One region of the Aliidongia sp. genome, then DNA from elsewhere that is predicted to be linked to it. Evidence: predicted binding sites of a transcription regulator. Region 1 holds the regulator's gene; each other region holds the start of a gene.
What was found. The regulator PhoB, encoded in region 1, activates phosphate uptake and scavenging genes when phosphate is short. The targets are predictions, from matches to a motif close to TNTCATAAAACTGTCA.

Region 1 (6,776 bases):
GTGCCGGCGCGGCCGCGACCCAGTTCGGCTATCGCCTGGGCATGATCGCGGCCGGTGCCGGCGCGCTCTATGCCGCCGAGGCCTGGGGCTGGCAGATCGCCTATCGGATCATGGCCGGGTTGATGCTGGTCGGCGTGGCGACCGTGCTCGCCACGGCCGAGCCCACGGTCGACCGGCCGCCGCGCGGCGGCTTCGCGGCGACGGTGCTGGCCCCGTTCCGTGATTTCGCCCGGCATCGCGGCTGGATCGGCATCCTGGTCTTCGTTTTAGTCTACAAGATGGCCGACGCGGTAACCGGCCATTACGCCAATCTGCTGTATCGTTCGCTCGGCTTCTCTCTGGGCGAGATCGCCGGCATCAGCAAGGTGTTCGGCGTCATCGCCACGATCGGCGGTATCGCCCTGGGCGGCGCGCTGGTCTATCGGTTCGGGACCTTCAAAACCCTGCTGATCGGCGCGATCCTGCAGATGGGGTCCAACGCCATGTATGTGCTGCAGGCGCTCGCCGGCCATGATCTGACCCTGCTGACCCTGACCATCGCCTTCGAAAACATCGCCGGCGGGATCGGATCGGCGGCGTTCGTCGCTTACCTATCGGCTTTGTGCAGCCGCACCTACACGGCTACGCAATATGCGCTGCTGTCGGCGCTGGCGGCGTTCGCCCGCAACTTCTTCGTTTCCGCCGGCGGGGCGGTCGCCGATTGGCTCGGCTGGCTATGGTTCTTCATCATTTCGATCGGACTTCCGCTGCCCGGTCTCGTGCTGCTGGCGTGGCTCATGCTGCGCCGGCAGGAAGGCCTGGCGGAGGAGCCGGCCGGGGATGCCCGGCCCCTTGCGTAATGCGGTCAATCCCGCGCTTCGTCCAGTGCGTAGCCCGCGGAACGGACGGTGCGGATGATGTCGATCTCGGTCGGCCCGTTCAGCGCCTTGCGCAGACGGCGAATGTGCACGTCGACAGTGCGCGGCTCGACATAGACGTCGTGGCCCCAGACCGCATCCAGCAACTGTTCGCGCGAGAACACCCGGCCCGGATGCTCCAGCAGGAAACGCAGCAGGCGGAACTCGGTCGGGCCCAAGTGGATTGGGCGACCGCCGCGGGTCACACGATGGGCTGCCAGATCCATCGAGACGTCGGCGAAGGACAGGGTCTCTTCGGCACTGTCGGGCTTGGCCCGCCGCATCACGGCGCGCACCCGGGCGATCAGCTCCGACGGGCTGAACGGCTTGGTGATGTAATCGTCGGCGCCGCTGTTCAGGCCGCGGATCTTGTCGGTTTCCTCGCCGCGCGCGGTCAGCATGATGACCGGCAGGGTGCGGGACGCCGGCGAGCGGCGGATCTGGCGGCAGACCTCGATGCCCGAGACCAGCGGCAGCATCCAGTCGAGCAGCACGACGTCCGGCTTGCGCTCGGCGATCTGGACCAGGGCATCCTCGCCATCGGTCGCCTCGCAGACGCCGAAGCCTTCCTTTTCCAGGTTGTACTTCAGCAGGGTGACGAGGGGGGCCTCGTCCTCGACGATCATGACCAGGGGCTTCATTTCGCCTCGTGCTCGCTCTCGTTGGTGGCGACCGCCATCGGGCCCGGAAGGACCACGGAGGAGCTGGACCGGTCGCGCTTGGGCCGGGTCTCCTTCAGCGGCTTGCCGTGAATCAGGTAATAGATCGTCTCGGCGATATTGGTCGCGTGGTCGCCGATCCGCTCGATGTTCTTGGCCATGAACAGCAGATGCGTGCCGGCGGTGATGCTGCGCGGATCTTCCATCATGTAGGTCAGCAGCTCGCGGAACAGGCTGGTGTAGAGCTCGTCCAGTTCCTCGTCGCTCAGCCAGACGTGCATGGCCTTGTCGGCATCGCCCTGCACGTAGGCGTCGAGCACGTCCTTGATCAGCGCCTGGGCCAGCTTGCCCATGCGCGGAATGGCGTAGACCGGCTTCGCGACCGGCGCCTGATTGAGCGCGATCGAGCGCTTGGCCACGTTCGCGGCATAGTCGCAGATCCGTTCGAGGTCGGCCGCGATCTTGAGCGACGAAACGATTTCGCGCAGGTCGCGGGCCATCGGCTGGCGCAGTGCCAGGAGCCGCATGGCCAGCGCCTCGACCTCGGCCTCGAGCGCGTCGACCGCCGCATCGTTCTGCACGACCTCGTGGGCGAGTTCGCTGTCGCGCTTGATCGTCGCCTGGATCGCGGCGGCGACCTGGCTCTCCGCCAATCCGCCCATGCGGATGATGGCGTTGTTGAGGCGGGTCAGTTCCTCGTCGTAGCTCTTCATGATGTGATCGGTAGGCATGGCCTGCTCCTCAGCCGAACCGGCCGGTGATGTAGTCTTCGGTGCGCTTGTTGTGCGGGTTCGTGAACACCGTCTCGGTATCGTTGAATTCGATCAGCTCGCCCAGGTACATGAAGGCCGTGAAGTCGGAGCTGCGCGCCGCCTGCTGCATCGAATGGGTGACGATGACGATGCAATAGTCGGTCTTCAGTTCCGAGATCAGCTCTTCGATCTTCTGAGTCGAGATCGGATCCAGTGCCGAGCAGGGTTCGTCCAGCAGCAGGATCTCGGGCTTGACCGCGATGGCGCGCGCGATGCACAGGCGCTGCTGCTGGCCACCCGACAGGCCCAGGCCCGATTGCTTCAGCTTGTCCTTGACCTCGGTCCAGAGTGCCGCCTTGCGCAGCGCCTGCTCCACCCGGTCCTCGAGCTCGGAACGCGGCAGGTCCTCGTACAGATTGATGCCGAAGGCAATGTTGTCGAAAATCGACATCGGAAACGGCGTGGGCTTCTGGAACACCATGCCGATCTTGGCGCGTAGCAGGTTGAGGTCGATCTTGGGATCGAGGATGTTGGCGCCGTCGACCAGCACCTCGCCCTCGGCCCGCTGCTCGGGATAGAGCGCATACATGCGGTTCAGCACCCGCAGCAGGGTCGACTTGCCGCAGCCCGACGGACCGATGAAGGCGGTGACCTTCTTGTCGGCGAGGTTGAGGCTGATCGATTTCAACGCTTCGAACTTCTTGTAGTAGAAGCGCAGGTCCTTGATCTGGATCTTCTCGACCAGTTGGCCGGCCGCGACCGGATCGCGCGTCGGCGGCACGGGCGTCGTGCTGAGGGTGGGCTTGGTGGCATCGGCGAAGGCCTGATTGCCGGGGATCGTCTTCATGGGTTCCGAACTCATTGTTTGGCACCACCGAAAGAGGCGAGGGACCGAGCGGTGATATTCAGGATCAGGATCGTCAGCGTGATCAGCAGCGCCCCGCCCCAGGCGAGCCGCTGCCAGTCCGGATAGGGGCTGAGCGCGAAATTCGAGATCACCACCGGAAGGTTCGCGATCGACTTGTTCATGTCCGTGCTCCAGAACTGGTTGGAGAGCACGGTGAAGAGAAGGGGTGCAGTTTCACCGCTGATGCGCGCGACCGCCAGCATGATGCCGGTCAGCATGCCCTGGCGCGCCGCGCGATAGCAGACCGAAACCGTGATCTTCCATTTCGGCGTGCCGAGCGCCGCCGCCGCCTCGCGCAACGCGTTCGGCACCAGCACCAGCATGTCGACCGTGGTGCGCGTCACCACCGGCACGACCAGGATGGCCAAGGTCATGCTGCCGGCCCAACCGGAGAAATGGCCCATCGGCACGACCATCAGCTGATAGACGAACAGGCCGATGATGATCGAAGGCGCCGACAGCAGCACGTCGTTGATGAACTGGATCGTCTGGCCCAGCTTGTTGCCGCGGCTGTATTCCGCGACATAGGTCCCGACCAGGATGCCGATCGGCGTGCCGACCACGGTGCCGACGAGCGTCATGATCGCCGAACCGTAGATCGCGTTCAGCAAGCCGCCGTCGCTGCCGGGCGCCGGCGTCATCTGGGTGAACAGGGATGGCCGGATCGCGGCCACGCCTTCGGTCAGGAGCGCGTAGAGAATGGCGCCCAGGAAGAACAGGCCGATGCCGGTGGCAACCAGCGACAGGCTGAGGATGACCCAGTTCTTGCGCCGGCGCCGGGCGTAGCGCGCGAGGTCCTTGGCCATGGCTCAGCTCCCCGCCTGGCGCTGCATGCGGATCAGCATGTATTTCGCCGCCGCCAGCACGATGAAGGTGATGATGAACAGGATCAGGCCGAGCGCGATCAGCGACGATTGGTAGGTGTCGCCCGACGCCTCGGTGAACTCGTTGGCGAGCGCGGACGAGATCGTCGTGCCCGGCGCCAGCAGCGAGGTGGTGATGCGGTGGGCGTTGCCGATGACGAAGGTGACGGCCATGGTCTCGCCCATGGCGCGGCCCAGGCCCAGCATGATGCCGCCGACCACGCCGACCTTGGTGTAGGGCAGCACCACGCGCCAGACCACTTCCCAGGTCGTGCAGCCGAGGCCGTAGGCGGATTCGCGCAGCATCGGCGGCACGGTCTCGAACACGTCGCGCATGATCGACGAGATGAACGGCAGCACCATGATCGCCAGGATCAGGCCGGCGGTCAGGATGCCGATGCCGAACGGCGGCCCGGCGAACAGCGCGCCCAGCACCGGGACCGCGCCCAGGGTATGGATCAGGAAAGGCTGCACGGTGGCCTGCAGAAAGGGTGCGAACACGAACAGGCCCCAGATGCCGTAGATGATGCTGGGGATGCCGGCCAGGAGCTCGATCGCGATCGACAGCGGCCGCTTCAAGAGCGGCGGGCACAGCTCGGTAATGAAGACCGCGACGCCGAAGCTCAGGGGAACACCCACGACCATGGCGATGACCGACGTCACGAGCGTGCCGTAGATCGGCACCAGCGCACCGAACTTGTCGGTCGCCGGGTTCCAGGTGTCGGTCACCAGGAACGCGAAGCCGAATTTGCTGAACGCCGTGGACGAGCCGACGACGAGCGAGACCGCCACGCCCCCCAGGATCAGGAGGATGAATAATCCGAAGAACAGCGTGGCACCGCGGAACAACCCATCGAACAGATGCTGGGGGCCGCGCAGGCGGGGACTGCTGTCGCTGCTGGGAATATCGACCACGGTCGCGTTCGCTCCTCATGCACGCAAGGGGAAGGGTAGCATGAGCCGCCCTTCCCCCGCGCTTTTCAAACCCCGGCTTGGTCGGGCCGTTACGGCCAGAGCGGCTTGCCGTCGCCCTTGACGTCCTTGGCCCAGCTGTCTTCGATCAGCTTGACCACGTTCTCGGGCATCGAGACGTAGTCGAGCGCCTCGGCGGCCGGCTGGCCGTTCTTGTAGGCATAGTCGAAGAAGGTCAGCACGGACTTGCCGGTCTCGGCCTTGTCCTGGTTCTTGTAGACGAGCGCCCAGGTCGAGGCGGTCATCGGCCAGCTGTCCTTGCCCGGCTGGTTGGCCAGGATCACGCGGAAGCCCACGGCATGGGCCCAATCGGCGTTGGCCGCTGCCGCCTGGAAGCTCTTCAGGTTCGGCTCTGGGAACGCGCCATCCTTGTTCTGGACCAGTGCGTAGGCCAGCTTGTTCTGCTTGGCGTAGGCATATTCGACATAGCCGATGGCGCCGTCGGTCCGGCTGGTGAAGGCCGAAACGCCTTCGTTGCCCTTGCCGCCGATGCCCGAGGGGAACTGCACGGCGGTATTGACGCCGATCTTGTCCTTCCACGCCGGCGATTCCTCGGCCAGGTAGTAGGTGAAGTTGAAGGTCGTGCCCGACCCGTCCGACCGATAGACCGGCGCGATCGCCAGGTCCGGCAGCTTCAGGCCCGGGTTGACCGCGGCGATCTGCTTGTCGTTCCAGTTGGTGATGGTGCCGAGATAGATGTCGGCCAGGATCTTGCCGGTCAGCTTGAGCTTACCGGCGTCGATGCCCTTGACGTTGATGACCGGAACGATGCCGCCCATGATGATCGGGAACTGGGCCAGGCCGGGACCGTCGAGATCCTTCTGCTCGAGCGGCATGTCGGTGGCGCCGAAATCGACGGTCTTGGCGTTGATCTGCTTGATGCCGCCGCCCGACCCGATCGACTGGTAGTTCATGCCGATGCTGGCCTTCGCCTTGTAGGCTTCGGCCCACTTGGAGAGGATCGGATAGGCGAAGGTCGAGCCGGCGCCGGAAATATCGGCAGCCTGGGCACCGACGGCGGTCAGCGAGACGGTGCCGAACACTGCGGCCCCGATCAGCTTCCTGCTGAGTGCATTCATGAGACGATCTCCCAAAGTTTTCTCGTGAGACGCTAACAGCCCGAACGGCGCGCTGCCTCACGACCGAGGAGATACAGGCGGCAGATGACAGTTGGATGACAGTTTGAAGCTGGTTTGGTGAAGGCCGATCCGCGTCCGGCGCGGGGCTTCGTTCACCCGATGACGCGGTTCTCGTCGGATTTCGGCGCGGGTGGGGGCAGGGCGGCCGCGCCCGGCATCGATCCGCGCAGATGCACGGTGAAGGTCGTGCCTTCGCCCATCTCGCTGTCGACCTCCAGAAGACCACGATGACGGCTGATGATGTGCTTGACGATGGCCAGCCCCAGGCCGGTGCCGCCCATCTCGCGCGAGCGGGCGGTATCGACCCGGTAGAACCGCTCGGTCAGGCGCGGCAGATGGGTGCGCGGAATGCCCTCGCCCCGGTCGCGGACCTTGATGGCGAGGCCGTCCTTGAAGCGCCGCGACGGTCCGACGCCGATCGTGATCGCCGTGTCGGGCCGGGCATATTTGATCGCATTGTCGATCAGGTTCTGGAACAGCTGCGCCAGCTCGTCGGCATCGGCCACGACCTGGGCCTGTTCGTCCGCGATGTCGTATTCGATCGGCATGCCGCGCGCCGCCGCCTTCATTTCCAATGTCTGGCCGACA
Region 2 (6,776 bases), on a different contig from region 1:
ATGAAGAAAACCGAAGCTGGTTTTCACATAGGAGTCGAGCCGGTATTGATGATAAATGTAAATAAGATGGAGGAGCTTAGCCGCGCGATTCACGAGACATTGTCGAAAAGCATTCCGATCGTTCCGACGCCGCCCCGAGATGCCAAACTGAATAACATCCTCGAAGTCACCAAACTTCGGTCTTGGTCGGCTTTCGAGAAGGACGCGGTGCGCTGGGTCATTAGCGAGCATCAGAGCACCTGGAAAATCGCGATTCAGCGCAGCCGCAAGGACGGGGGCGGTGACGACAAGGAGAACCTCATCGTGTTTCCGCCGGGCACGACCGTGGACGAAGTGTCCGAACGCCTATTTCAAGTAGTTCTGGAAAAAGCCCGGGAGCGGGGCGAGGTCTGAGGAATGCCTCAGACCCGCACCACATGGGCGAAATAGGCGTCGACCGAGCCGACGATGCCGTCGGCCAGCTTGCGCCGATAGGCGGCGTTGCGCAGCAGCTTGTCCTCGTCGCGGTTCGACAGGCAGCCGAGTTCGACCAGCGCGGACGGAATGTCGGGCGCCTTGAGCACGGCGAAGCCGGCGGAGCGGTGGCTGTGCTCCAGCATGCGCACTTCGGTACCGAGCTTCGTCACCAACTCGCGCGCCAGACCGATCGACAGGTTGTTGGTCTGGCGGCGGGCCAGGTCCATCAGGATGTTGCTGACCTCGGGCGTCTGGCCGGCCATGTTGACGCCGCCGACCACGTCGGAATGGTTTTCCTTGGCGGCGAGCGCCGCGGCCGAGGCGTCCGACGCCTTTTCCGACAGAGTGAAGACCGAAGCGCCGCGCAGCGAATGGTCGGGGATCGAATCGGCGTGGATCGACAGGAACAGGTCGCCATTGACCGCGCGGGCGCGCACCACGCGCTCCTGCAGCGGAATGAATTCGTCGCGCGTGCGGGTCAGCACCGGATGGAAGCGGCCGGTCGCCTCCAGCAGCCGGGCGATTTCCTGGGCCGCGTCGAAGGCGACGAATTTCTCGTAAGTGCCGCTATAGCCGATGCAGCCCGGATCGATGCCGCCATGGCCGGCGTCGATCACGACGGTGCGGCGCTGGGCGGGAGATCTGGTCACGCGGGCCTGGGCCTGGGCCAGCGCTTCCGGCGTCAGCGCCAGACTGAAGGCGCCGAGCCCCATGAGACCGGCTACGCGCAACAGCTCGCGACGACCGATGGCATCGTTCGACATCACTTCATCCCCCTGGCCCGGGATACCGCGAAACCCCTTCGCCGGCATCCGCGACGACCTTAGGCGCGACTCGATAGCGCCTATTCCGAGTCTCGACTATAGACTCGACTCGAACGGAGCGCCACATCCAATTGCGATAGAACGGAAAACGGCGATTGCGACGTTACGACGCGTCCGCCGCGGAGTCCAGCACCAGCTGCACCCGGTCGCTGGCGAAGCGCGTCAGCGACACGGAAATGGGCTTGCCGTCGCCGTCGACATCGACCGCCTCGGTCAGCAACACCGGGCGCGTGACCGGCTGCTTCAGCAACCGCGCCTCCTCCGCCGTCGGCATCCGGGCGATGACGCGGGTCATGGCCCGTGCATAGTCCCCGAGGCCACATCGTTGTAAAGCCTGAGTAATCGAGCCGGTTTCGACGACATGGGCCAAGAGATCCGGGAAGCGGCCGAGCGGGAAATAGCCGGTCGACAGCGAGACCGGGAAGCCGCCGGCGCTCGACAGCGCCTCCATCACCAGCACCGGCTGGCGGGCCGGCGCCTTCAGCAGCTTCGCGATCGCCGGCGGCGGCAGCACCTCGCCAGAACTCAGCAGAACGCGGGCGGCCTCGCGCCGGTTGCGCGCGATATTCTCGGTAAAGCGCGTGCGCCGGCCGATCATGTAGTCGATGACACCTTCCTGCACGAAGGTGCCCCGGCCCTGCTCGACCCGCAGCAGGCCGCGCTGGACCATCGCCTGGACCGCCCGGCGGATCGTATGGCGATTGACCTGGAAACGCAGGGCCAGCGCCTGTTCCGTCGGCAATCGTTCGCCCGGCGCCCAAGCCCCGCCAGCGATATCGGCGCTCAGGCTGCGGTCGATCTGGCGCCACACGGCGACGCCATGGCCGCGCTCGATCGTGCCATCCTCGCCGCCCTCGATCATCCGTCGCCCTCTCGCGATCTACCGACGATTGTCAAAAACACGTCACACGAAGCCGCTTTACTTTTTTCCGGCCGGGATCGATCTTGTCGCCTGAGAGGTACGGATGTCTAGACAAATATCGGACTCGTCCAACCCCGGTGAATTCGCTGGCCGCCAGGGCTGGATGGCGACGCTCGCCAAGGCACCCCTTGCCGCCCTGGAACAGGCGTGGGCCGCGCTGGATCCCCCGCCGGTCTTCACCCGCCTGCGTCCGACCGAGACGGGTCTGGTCATGGTGCGCGGCCGGATTTCGGGCAGCGGTCGGCCGTTCAACCTCGGCGAAATGACCATGACGCGCGCCGCCGTGCGCCTCGAGGCCGGCGCCACCGGCTTCGGGCATGTCGCCGGCCGCAGCACGCGCCATGCCGAACTCGCCGCATTGTTCGACGCGCTGCTGCAGGATCCGGCGCTGCACGACGACCTGATGGTGCGCGTCGTCGGCCCGCTCGCGGTCCGGGCTTCGGCGGAACGGCAGCGCAAGGCGTCCGAGGTCGCGGCGACCAAGGTCGATTTCTTCACCCTGGTGCGAGGTGAGGATCGATGAACGTGCAGCCTGCAACTCCGCCGATACAGCCCGGCTTCGCCGATCCGGTCGACGATGCCAACGGCGTGTTTCGCCTGGTGCTGAAGGCCATCGCCCATCCGGGCACGATCGTCGAGATCACCCGGCCGGCCTCGGTTCCGGAGGGGACTCTCGGCCGAGCCGCGATCGGCGTGGCATTGGCGCTGGTCGATTTCGAGACCCCGGCCTGGCTCGATGCGGTCGCAGCCCCGGTCGGCCCGCATCTGCGCTTTCATTGCAATTGCCCGATCGTCGCCACCCCGGACCGGGCCGCCTTCCTGTTCGTTGCCGATCCCACCCGCATGCCCGCACTCGCCGACCTGCCGCTCGGCAGCGACGCCTATCCGGACCAGGGCGCCCCCCTGGTGATCGAGGTCGCGACCCTCGCCGCCGACGGCCCGCTGGTGCTGGAAGGTCCCGGGATCGACGGCCAGGCGCATCTTGCCGTCGGCGGTCTGCCGCCGAGCTTTTGGTCCCGCCGCGCGGCCCTCGCCCCGCTGTTCCCGCGCGGCATCGACATCCTGCTGTGCCACGGCGACCGCTTGGTGGCATTGCCGCGGACTACCGCCGTCCGGGAGCGCTGAGCCATGTATGTCGCGGTCAAGGGTGGCGAACGGGCGATCGATGCGGCCCATGCGATGCTGGCGCGCGAACGGCGTGGCAATCCGGCGGTCGCCGAATTGGATCTGGCGCAGATCGCCCAGCAGTTGGGCCGGGCGGTCGACCGGGTGATGGCCGAAGGCTCGATCTACGATCCGGAACTGGCGGCGCTGGCCATCAAGCAGGCGATGGGCGATCTGGTCGAGGCGATCTTCCTGCTGCGCGCCTATCGCACCACCCTGCCCCGTCTCGCCGCCTCGCTGCCGATCGAGACGGACCAGGGCCTGGTGCGCCGGCGCATCTCGGCCGTGTTCAAGGATGTCCCGGGCGGTCAGGTATTGGGCTCGACCTTCGACTATACTCACCGGCTGCTCGATTTCGCGCTGGCCGCCGGCACGCCGCTGCCACCGGCCCCAGCCACGGCCGAACCGATGGGAACCGCGCCGCGGGTCGCCGACATCCTGGGCCGCAGCGGGCTGATCGAGCCGCCGCCGCGGGACGACGGCGCGCCGCCCGGCGACCTGACGCGCCAGCCGATCGATTTTCCGGCCGATCGCGATCTGCGCCTGCAGAACCTGGCGCGCGGCGACGAGGGCTGGCTGCTGGCGCTCGGCTATTCGACCCAGCGCGGCTATGGCCGCAACCACCCGTTCGCCGGCGAGATCCGCGTGGTCGATGTCGCGGTCGAGATCGTGCCGGAGGAACTGGGCTTCCCGGTCGAGATCGGCGAGATCGCCGTGACCGAGTGCGACATGGTCAATCAATTCGCCGGGTCCACCGAGGTGCCGCCGCAATTCACCCGAGGCTACGGCCTGTCCTTCGGCAACAACGAGCGCAAGGCAATGGCCATGGCGCTCGTCGACCGCGCGCTGCGGGCGCGCGAGCTGGGCGAACCGATCGAGGCGCCGGCCCAGGACGAGGAATTCGTGCTGTCCCATTCCGACACCGTCGAGGCCTCGGGCTTCGTGCAGCACCTGAAGCTGCCGCACCATGTCGATTTTCAGTCCGAACTCGATCTGCTGCGCCGGCTGCGCGCCGAGCATGATCGCAGTCGGGAGGCCGCGGAATGACCGAAACCCTCGCCGGCTATAATTTCGCCTACCTGGACGAACAGACCAAGCGGATGATCCGGCGCGCGATCCTGAAGGCGGTCGCGATCCCGGGCTACCAGGTGCCGTTCGGCAGCCGCGAGATGCCGCTGCCCTATGGCTGGGGCACCGGCGGCATCCAGGTCACGGCCAGCATCATCGGTCGGTCGGACGTCTTGAAGGTGATCGACCAGGGCGCCGACGACACGACGAACGCCATCTCGATCCGGCGCTTCTTCGCCCGTACCGCCGGCGTCGCCACGACCGAACGCACGGCGGCGGCGACCATCATCCAGACCCGCCACCGCATTCCGGAGATCCCGCTCCGCCTGGGCCAGATCATGGTCTACCAGGTGCCGATCCCGGAACCGCTGCGCTGGCTGGAGCCGCGCGAGACCGAGACCCGTACGATGCATGCCCTGAGCGAGTATGGCGCGATGCATGTCCGCTTCTACGAGGACATCGCGCACCACGGCCGGATCGCGACGAGCTACGATTATCCGGTCATCGTCAACGACCGCTATCTGATGCGGCCTTCGCCGATCCCGAAGTTCGACAATCCGAAGCTCGACCGTAGCCCGGCCCTGCAGTTGTTCGGTGCGGGCCGCGAGAAGCGCATCTATGCGGTGCCGCCCTTCACCAAGGTGAAGAGCCTCGATTTCACCGACCATCCCTTCACGGTCGAAAGCTGGGATGCCGCCTGTTCGATCTGCGGTTCGACCGCGAGCTATCTCGACGAAGTGCTGACCGACGATGCGGGCGGGCGCATGTTCGTCTGTTCCGACACGGACTATTGCCGCAACCACGCGACCGGGACCACGCGATGAGCGCGCTGCCGATGCTCGATGAGGAACCGCCCCTGCTCGTGGTCGACGGCCTGACCGTCGCCTATGGCGCGCGGGTCGGCTGCCGGGACGTCAGTTTCGAACTTTGGCCCGGCGAGGTGCTAGGCATCGTCGGCGAATCTGGCTCGGGCAAGACCAGCCTGCTGAACGCGCTGTCGGCACGGATCGAGCCGGCGGCCGGCACGATCCGCTACCGCCTGCGCGACGGCACCATGGCCAACCTGTTCGGCCTCAGCGAAGCGGCCCGGCGGCAATTGCTGCGCACGGACTGGGGCGTCGTGCACCAGAACCCGCGCGACGGGTTGCGCCTGGCGGTCAGCGCCGGCGCCAACGTTGGCGAGCGGCTGATGGCGGTCGGCGCCCGGCACTATGGCGAGATCCGGGGCGCAGCACTCGATTGGCTGGGCAAGGTCGAGATCGACCGGGACCGGATCGACGACCGGCCGTCGAGCTTTTCCGGCGGCATGCAGCAGCGCCTGCAGATCGCGCGCAACCTGGTGACCAACCCGCGCCTGGTGTTCATGGACGAGCCGACCGGCGGGCTCGACGTGTCGGTCCAGGCCCGCCTGCTCGACCTGATCCGCGGCCTCGTAGCCGACCTGGGCCTGTCGGCGGTCATCGTCACCCACGACCTGGCCGTGGCACGGCTGCTGGCCCACCGGCTGATGGTGATGCGCGGCGGCGAGGTGGTCGAGAGCGGCCTCACCGACCAGGTGCTGGACGACCCGCAGCATCCCTATACCCAGCTCCTCGTCTCCTCGATCCTGCAGGTCTAGGCATGGAACCGGTTCTCGAAATCCGCGGCCTCGCTAAATCCTTCACCCTGCACAACCAGGGCGGCGTCACCCTGCCCGTGCTGGCCGGGGTCGATCTGGTGGTCCATGCCGGCGAATGCGTGGCGCTGCACGGCCGGTCCGGCACCGGCAAATCGACCCTGCTGCGCACCTTGCAGGGCAACTACCGCGTCGGATCGGGCCATGTCTGGATCCGTCACGGCGCCGTCCGCATCGATCTCGCCGCGGCGAGTCCGCGCCAGATCATCGAGCTGCGGCGCGGCACGATCGGCTATGTCAGCCAGTTCCTGCGCGTCATTCCGCGGGTCCCGGCGCTCGACATCGTCGCCGAGCCGATGCGGGCGCGCGGCGATTCTGCCGGCGCCGCCGGCGATCGGGCGGCGGCGCTGCTGACCCGGCTCAACGTGCCCGAGCGGCTGTGGCACCTGGCGCCGGCGACCTTCTCCGGCGGCGAACAGCAGCGCGTGAACATTGCCCGCGGCTTCGCCGTCGACTATCCCATCCTGCTACTGGACGAGCCGACCGCATCGCTCGACGGCGAGAACCGGGCCGCCGTGATCGGCCTGATCGACGAGGCGCTGGCACGCGGCACGGCGATCATCGGCATCTTCCACGACGGCGAAGTGCGCGATAGGGTCGCGAGCCGGCTCTATGACATGGTGGAAGCGAAGGCGGCGGCATGACCAGACCCCAGGATGCGGTATTG
Region 3 (6,776 bases), on a different contig from region 1:
TGCCATCTTCGTCGACCTCAAGGCCGGCCAGATGGTCCAGGGCGGCAGCACCATCACCCAGCAGGTCGCGAAGAACCTGTTCCTGACGCCGGACAAGACCCTGCTGCGCAAGGTGCAGGAGGCGGTGCTGGCGGTCTGGCTCGAACGCCATTTCACCAAGGACCAGCTGCTCGAGATCTACCTGAACCGGGTCTATTTCGGTGCCGGCACCTGGGGGGTCGATGCCGCCTCGCGTCGCTATTTCGGCAAATCGGCGCGCCGGCTCTCGCCCTATGAATGCGCGCTGCTGGCCGGCCTGCTCAAGGCGCCGACCCGGTTCAGCCCGGCGCGCGACCAGGTCCGTGCCGCGACGCGCACCGCCCAGGTGCTGACCAACATGGTCGCGGCCGGGTATCTGAGCGCGGCCGAGGCGACGACGATCCAGAAGCAGAGCTTCGTGCTGAGCTCCGTGCCGATCACCCGGCCGGGCATGCGCTATTTCGCCGATTGGGTACAGGACCAGGCCGCGACCTTCGGCCTGTCGGGCGACATCACCGTGGTGACGACGCTCGATCCGAAGATGCAACTGGCGGCCGAGGGTGCGCTGGATGCGATCCTGACCAAGGACGGCGCCAAGGCGGCGGCCGGCCAGGCCTCGCTCATCGCGATGTCGCCCGACGGCGCGATCCGCGCCATGGTCGGCGGGCGGGACTACCAGGTGAGCCAGTTCAACCGCACGGTCCAGTCGGTGCGCCAGCCCGGCTCCGCCTTCAAGCCGTTCGTCTATCTGACGGCGCTCGAGCACGGCATGCGGCCCGACGATCATTTCACCGACGGGCCGACCAGGATCGGCAATTGGCAGCCCCATGATTTCGAGAACCGCTATCTGGGCGACGTGACCATGGCCGAGGCGGTGGCCGAGTCGCTGAACACGGTCGCGGCCCAGGTCGCGCAAAAGGTCGGCATCCGCAATGTCATCGCGACCGCCCATCGCCTGGGCATCACCAGCGACCTGAACGAAGACCCGAGCTTGGCGCTCGGCACCGGCGAGGTTTCACTGATCGAGCTGACCTCGGCCTATTCGACCCTGGCGAACGGCGGCTATGCCGTCTGGCCCTATGGCATCGCCGCGATCCGCGACGCCAACGGCAAGGTGTTCTACCAGCGGCAGCAGAACAGCACCGGGCGCATCATCCAGGCGCAATATGTCGCCGACATGGACCGCATGCTGCAGGGCGTGATCCAGCACGGCACCGGCAAGGCCGCTGCGATCGGCCGTCCCGCCGCCGGCAAGACCGGCACGACGTCGGATTTCCGCGACGCGCTGTTCGTGGGCTATACCGCCGACCTGGTCACGGGCGTTTGGTTCGGCAATGACGATGATTCGCCGATGGCCAAGGTCACGGGCGGCTCGCTGCCCGCCCGTGCCTGGCATGATTTCATGACGGCGGCCCTCAAGGGCACCCCGGCGCGGCCGTTGACGACCGGCGTGGACGACGAGGGCGTGCCGATGGCGGCGAACGAGGAGCCGGATCACCAGGGCTTCATGCGCATCCTGGAAGAAGCGACCAAGGTCACGCCGGTGAGCGCGCCGTCGAACCAGCAGGAGCGGCCCGGCTGGATGCCGCCGGTCAATAGCGGCGGGCGATAGCTCAGCCGTAGCGCAGCAGCTGCGGCCCGTTCCGCTTCAGCCAGGTGCGCGCGTGGTCGACGTCGGACGACAGCTTGGCGACGACGCGCCAGAAGCGCGCGCTGTGGTTCATTTCGGCCAGATGGGCGACCTCGTGGGCCACGACATAGTCCATGATCGGCTCGGGGGCGAGGATCAGGCGCCAGGAATAGCGGATGTTGCCGCTGGACGCGCAACTGCCCCAGCGGCTGTGCGGATCGCCGACGCTGACCTTGGCGATCGGCCTGCCCAATTGCGCGGCCAACGCCCGGCTCTTGGACGCCAGCATGTCCCGCGCCAGATCGGCAAGACCGGCGCGCGTGCGCCGCGCCAGGCTGGCCTCATCGCCGGTGACTTCGATGCTGGCCGCTTTCAGCTGGAACACCGGCTGCCGACCGCGCCCCAGTTCCTGGAGCACCAGTTCTCGGTCCCTGCCAAGGACTGGGATGACCGCGCCGTCGATGAAGGCGATGCGCGGCGGCATGCGGGCCAGTTGGGCCGCGATCCAGCCGCGCTTGCCGTCGAGGAAGCCCAGCGCCACCGCGAAGGACGCGCCCGCGGGCAGGACCAGCTCGACCGAATCGACCGCCGGATGCAGCCGCAGCGCCATGCGGGCGGCGCGCGGACTGACCCGCACCGTTACGGGAATCATGTGGCCGCTCGGCAAACGGAGCGGTGGAATCTCGCGAGGGGGGCGGGCGGAGAGCATTGCTTCCGTGATAGCGCAAATATCGGGTGGATGCGATGGGATCCGCGCCACATTGCAGGCTTCACAAGACTGTCACAAAACGGCAATGTCCTGCGCGATAAGAGCGTGAGCCAAGCGCTTCAAGGTCGTTTCCGGGAGGGGAATCCATGCTGTCCATTCGTTCGCTCGCCGTTGCTGCCGCGGCACTCTGCACCACCGCGCTGACCGCGCCCGCTTTCGCGGCACCCGTCGAGATCCAATGGTGGCATGCCATGGCCGGCAAGAACGGCGAACTGGTCAACCAGTTCGCCGACGATTTCAACAAGAGCCAGGCCGACTACAAGATCGTGCCCGTGTTCAAGGGCGGCTATGCCGATACGCTGAATGCGGGCATCGCCGCGTTCCGTGCCGGGCAAGCGCCGGCGATCCTGCAGGTGTTCGAGGTCGGCACGGCGACGATGATGGCCGCCAAGGGCGCCATCAAGCCGGTCTACGAGGTTATGGACGAGGCGGGCGAGAAGTTCGATCGCTTCGCCTATCTGCCGGCGATCACGGGCTATTACTCGACGGCGGCGGGGCGGCTGCTGTCCTTCCCGTTCAACAGCTCGACGCCCGTCATGTACATCAACAACGATGCCTTCAAGAAGGCCGGGCTGGATCCGGCGAAGCCGCCGAAGACCTGGCCGGAATTCTTCGACGACGCCAAGAAGCTGAAGGCCTCGGGCAGCGCCTGCGGCTTCACCACCGGCTGGATGGCCTGGGCGCAGCTCGAAGTGTTCAGCGCCTGGCACAACAAGCCGATCGCGACCAAGGAAAACGGCATCGGCGGCAAGGATGCCGTCTTGGAGATCAACGGGCCGTTGCAGGTGCGCCACCTGCAGGACCTGGTCGATGCCGCCAAGGACAAGAGCTTCGACTATGCCGGCCGCACGACCGAGCCGGAGGCGAAGTTCGTTTCGGGCGACTGCGGCATGATCCAGACCTCGTCCGGCACCTACGGCATCTTCAAGGCGAATGCCAAGTTCGATTTCTCGGTCGCCCCGCTGCCCTATTACCCTGATGTGGCCGGTGCCCCGCAGAATACCATCATCGGCGGCGCCAGCCTGTGGATCATGGGCGGCAAGAAGGCCGAGGAATACAAGGGCGTCGCAAAGTTCCTGACCTTCCTCAGCCAGGTGCCGATCCAGGTGAAGTGGCACGAGACGACCGGCTACCTGCCGATCACCAAGGCATCTTATGAAGCGGTCCAGAAGGAAGGCTTCTACCAGTCCCATCCGGGCTTCGACGTCGCGGTCAAGGAATTGACCAACAAGGAGCCGACGGAGAATTCCAAGGGCCTGCGCCTCGGCAACCTGCCGCAGATCCGCGATGTCGTCGCCGAAGAGGTCGAGGCGGCGCTGAATGGCACGAAGACGCCGAAGGAGGCGCTCGACACCGCCGTGACGCGCGGCAACGCGCTGCTGCGGCAGTTCGAGAAAACCGCGTCTTAGTCGGCTCGGACGAACAAGGCAGTCCATGGAACGGCGCGTCGTTTTCGAAGGCAAGCTGCTGCCCTACCTGCTGGTGGCGCCGCAGCTTGCCGTCACGCTCGTCTTCTTCTTCTGGCCGGCGGCCGAAGCGGTCTATTTCTCGACCCAGAGCCAGGATGCGTTCGGCCTGTCGACCGTATTCGTCGGGTTCGAGAATTTCGCGACCGTGTTCGCCGACCCGGACTATCTGCATGCGTTCCAGGTCACCGCGATCTTCTCGGTCGCGGTGACCCTGCTCGCCATGCTGCCGGCGCTGCTGCTGGCGGTCATGGCCGATCGGGTCGTGCGGTTTGCGGCGGTTTACAAAACCGCCCTGATGCTGCCCTACGCGGTCGCACCGGCGATCGCCGGCGTGCTGTGGCTGTTCCTGTTCGCGCCGGGCATCGGCATTCTCGCCAATGCGTTGCGTTGGATGGGGGTGGATTGGAACTACCTGCTGAACGGCAACCAGGCGCTGGCGCTGGTCATCGTCGCCGCGGCCTGGAAACAGCTCAGCTATAATTTCCTGTTCTTCCTGGCCGGGCTGCAGGCAATCCCGAAATCCTTGCTCGAAGCGGCCTCGATCGACGGTGCCGGTGGCGTCCATCGGTTCCGCACCGTCGTCATGCCGCTGCTGTCGCCGACCACCTTCTTCCTGTTCGTGGTCGATGTGGTCTATGCCTTCTTCGAGACGTTCGGCGTCATCCATGCGGTGACCGGCGGCGGCCCGTCCAAGGCGACGGAGATTCTGATCTACAAAGTCTATTACGATGGCGTCGTCGGGCTCGACCTGGGCGGCTCCTCGGCCCAGTCGGTCGTGCTGATGATCATCGTCATCGCCCTGACGGCGGTCCAGTTCCGCTATGTCGAGCGCAAGGTGCATTACTAGGATGGAGAGCAGGTCCGGACATCTGGCTTGGCTGCCGCACCTGATCCTGGTGCTGGGCCTGGCCCTGGTCGGGTTCCCGATCTACGTCACCTTCGTCGGCTCGACCATGACCACGCCGGAGATCCTGTCGGGCCGCATGTCGCTGATGCCAGGCGGCCATTTCGTCGAGAATTACCTGGCTGCGCTCACCCAGGGCATGCCGCAACTGTCGGGCGTGCCGGTCGCGCGCCTGCTGCTGAACAGCCTGATCATGGCGCTGTCGATCGCGCTCGGCAAAATGCTGATCTCGTTCCTGTCGGCCTACGCCATCGTGTTCTTCCGCTTTCCCGGACGCATGGTCTGCTTCTGGATGATCTTCCTCACTCTGATGCTGCCGGTCGAGGTGCGCATCGTGCCGACTTTCCAGGTCACGGCGAACCTGGGCCTGATCGACACCTACGGCGGCCTCGCCATCCCGCTGATCGCGTCGGCGACGGCGACCCTGCTGTTCCGGCAGTTCTTCCTGACCATTCCCGACGAGCTGATCGAGGCGGCGCGGCTCGATGGCGCCGGCCCCCTGCGCTTCCTGTGGGACGTGCTGTTGCCGCTGTCGCGCACCAACCTCGCGGCCTTGTTCGTGATCCTGTTCGTCTATGGCTGGAACCAGTACCTCTGGCCGCTGCTGGTGACCAATACCGCCTCGATGACCACGCTGGTCGTGGGGATCAAGAGCATGCTGACGGTCGATGCGAACACGCCCTGGCACCTGGTCATGGCGATGGCGATCCTCGCCATGGTGCCGCCGGCGGCCGTGGTGCTGCTGATGCAGCGCTGGTTCGTCAAAGGCCTGGTCGACGCCGAGAAATAGCGAGAAACATCCGAACATGGCGACCGTCACCCTTTCCGCCGTCACCAAGTCCTATGGCAGCACCGCCGTGATCCACGGCGTCGATTGCGCGATCGCCGACGGCGAGTTCGTCGTCATCGTCGGTCCGTCCGGCTGCGGGAAATCCACGCTGCTGCGCATGGTGGCCGGGCTGGAGGCGATCACCGGCGGCACGATCGCGATCGGCGAGCGTGTGGTGAACCGGGTCGAGCCCAAGGACCGGGACATCGCCATGGTGTTCCAGAATTACGCGCTCTACCCGCACATGACCGTGTTCCAAAACATGGCCTATGGCCTGCGGATCCGTGGGCTGTCGAAGGACGACATCCGCGCGCGGGTCGACAAGGCGGCGGAAATCCTGCAGCTGGGTGCACTGCTGGACCGCACGCCGCGCCAATTGTCCGGCGGCCAGCGCCAGCGCGTCGCCATGGGCCGCGCCATCGTGCGCGAGCCCCAGGTCTTCCTGTTCGACGAACCCTTGTCGAACCTCGATGCCAAGCTGCGCGTGCAGATGCGTGTCGAGATCAAGCGGCTGCAGCAGCGGCTCGGCACGACCTCGATCTACGTCACCCACGACCAGACCGAGGCGATGACCTTGGCCGACCGGCTGATCGTGCTGAATGGTGGCGTCGCCGAGCAGATCGGCCGGCCGATCGAGCTCTACGAACGGCCGGCCAGCCTGTTCGTCGCCGGCTTCATCGGCTCGCCGGCGATGAATTTCCTCGACGGCACCATGGGCGAGGGCGGAGGGGTCATGCTCGCCGGCGGCACGGCGCTGACGATTACGAGCGACGTCGCGGCCGGCACGGCGGTAACATTGGGCATCCGGCCGGAACATCTCGTCCTCGCGGCCGAGGGCGAGGCGGCTGCCCATCTCCACGTCGAGATGGTCGAGCTGCTGGGTGCGGACACGATCGTCTATGGCACACTGGGCGACGGCGGCCCCAGCCTGCTACTGCGCCTGAACGGCGTGGCCGAGATCGCGACCGGTGTGCGGCTGCCCTTGGGATTTCCCGCGGAAAGCCTGCATCTGTTCGACAAAAGCTCCGGTCGACGCTGCTGATCTTCCAAGATTCGCCAAGCGATCCGACTCGGGCTTAATGGACTTTTAACCCCGAGTCGCGGTATATGTCGGCAGTCAATGGGGATAAATCCCTGCCTGATCGCCGGCGCTTCAG

Region 2: phnF (phosphonate metabolism transcriptional regulator PhnF) is a predicted target of PhoB. The motif match lies at 2,172-2,187, and genes of this name have one in related genera.
Region 3: ugpB (sn-glycerol-3-phosphate ABC transporter substrate-binding protein UgpB) is a predicted target of PhoB. The motif match lies at 2,417-2,432, and genes of this name have one in related genera.

What each region holds. Positions count from the first base shown of each region.
Region 1 is NZ_DASZBY010000027.1:39,180-45,955, reverse strand. It holds partial or broken gene VGV37_RS04260 (AmpG family muropeptide MFS transporter) at 1-839, shown strand, start outside; gene phoB (phosphate regulon transcriptional regulator PhoB) at 845-1,537, opposite strand; gene phoU (phosphate signaling complex protein PhoU) at 1,534-2,286, opposite strand; gene pstB (phosphate ABC transporter ATP-binding protein PstB) at 2,297-3,052, opposite strand; gene pstA (phosphate ABC transporter permease PstA) at 3,166-4,020, opposite strand; gene pstC (phosphate ABC transporter permease subunit PstC) at 4,024-4,992, opposite strand; gene pstS (phosphate ABC transporter substrate-binding protein PstS) at 5,082-6,128, opposite strand; gene VGV37_RS04225 (ATP-binding protein) at 6,281-6,776, opposite strand, start outside.
Region 2 is NZ_DASZBY010000080.1:2,536-9,311, reverse strand. It holds gene VGV37_RS13615 (hypothetical protein) at 1-393, shown strand, start outside; gene VGV37_RS13610 (N-acetylmuramoyl-L-alanine amidase) at 402-1,220, opposite strand; gene phnF (phosphonate metabolism transcriptional regulator PhnF) at 1,384-2,142, opposite strand; gene phnG (phosphonate C-P lyase system protein PhnG) at 2,246-2,725, shown strand; gene phnH (phosphonate C-P lyase system protein PhnH) at 2,728-3,327, shown strand; gene VGV37_RS13590 (carbon-phosphorus lyase complex subunit PhnI) at 3,331-4,413, shown strand; gene VGV37_RS13585 (alpha-D-ribose 1-methylphosphonate 5-phosphate C-P-lyase PhnJ) at 4,410-5,258, shown strand; gene phnK (phosphonate C-P lyase system protein PhnK) at 5,255-6,052, shown strand; gene phnL (phosphonate C-P lyase system protein PhnL) at 6,055-6,753, shown strand; gene VGV37_RS13570 (alpha-D-ribose 1-methylphosphonate 5-triphosphate diphosphatase) at 6,750-6,776, shown strand, end outside.
Region 3 is NZ_DASZBY010000020.1:1,825-8,600, forward strand. It holds gene VGV37_RS03205 (PBP1A family penicillin-binding protein) at 1-1,630, shown strand, start outside; gene VGV37_RS03210 (SprT family zinc-dependent metalloprotease) at 1,632-2,300, opposite strand; gene ugpB (sn-glycerol-3-phosphate ABC transporter substrate-binding protein UgpB) at 2,504-3,826, shown strand; gene ugpA (sn-glycerol-3-phosphate ABC transporter permease UgpA) at 3,852-4,733, shown strand; gene ugpE (sn-glycerol-3-phosphate ABC transporter permease UgpE) at 4,735-5,580, shown strand; gene VGV37_RS03230 (sn-glycerol-3-phosphate import ATP-binding protein UgpC) at 5,597-6,661, shown strand.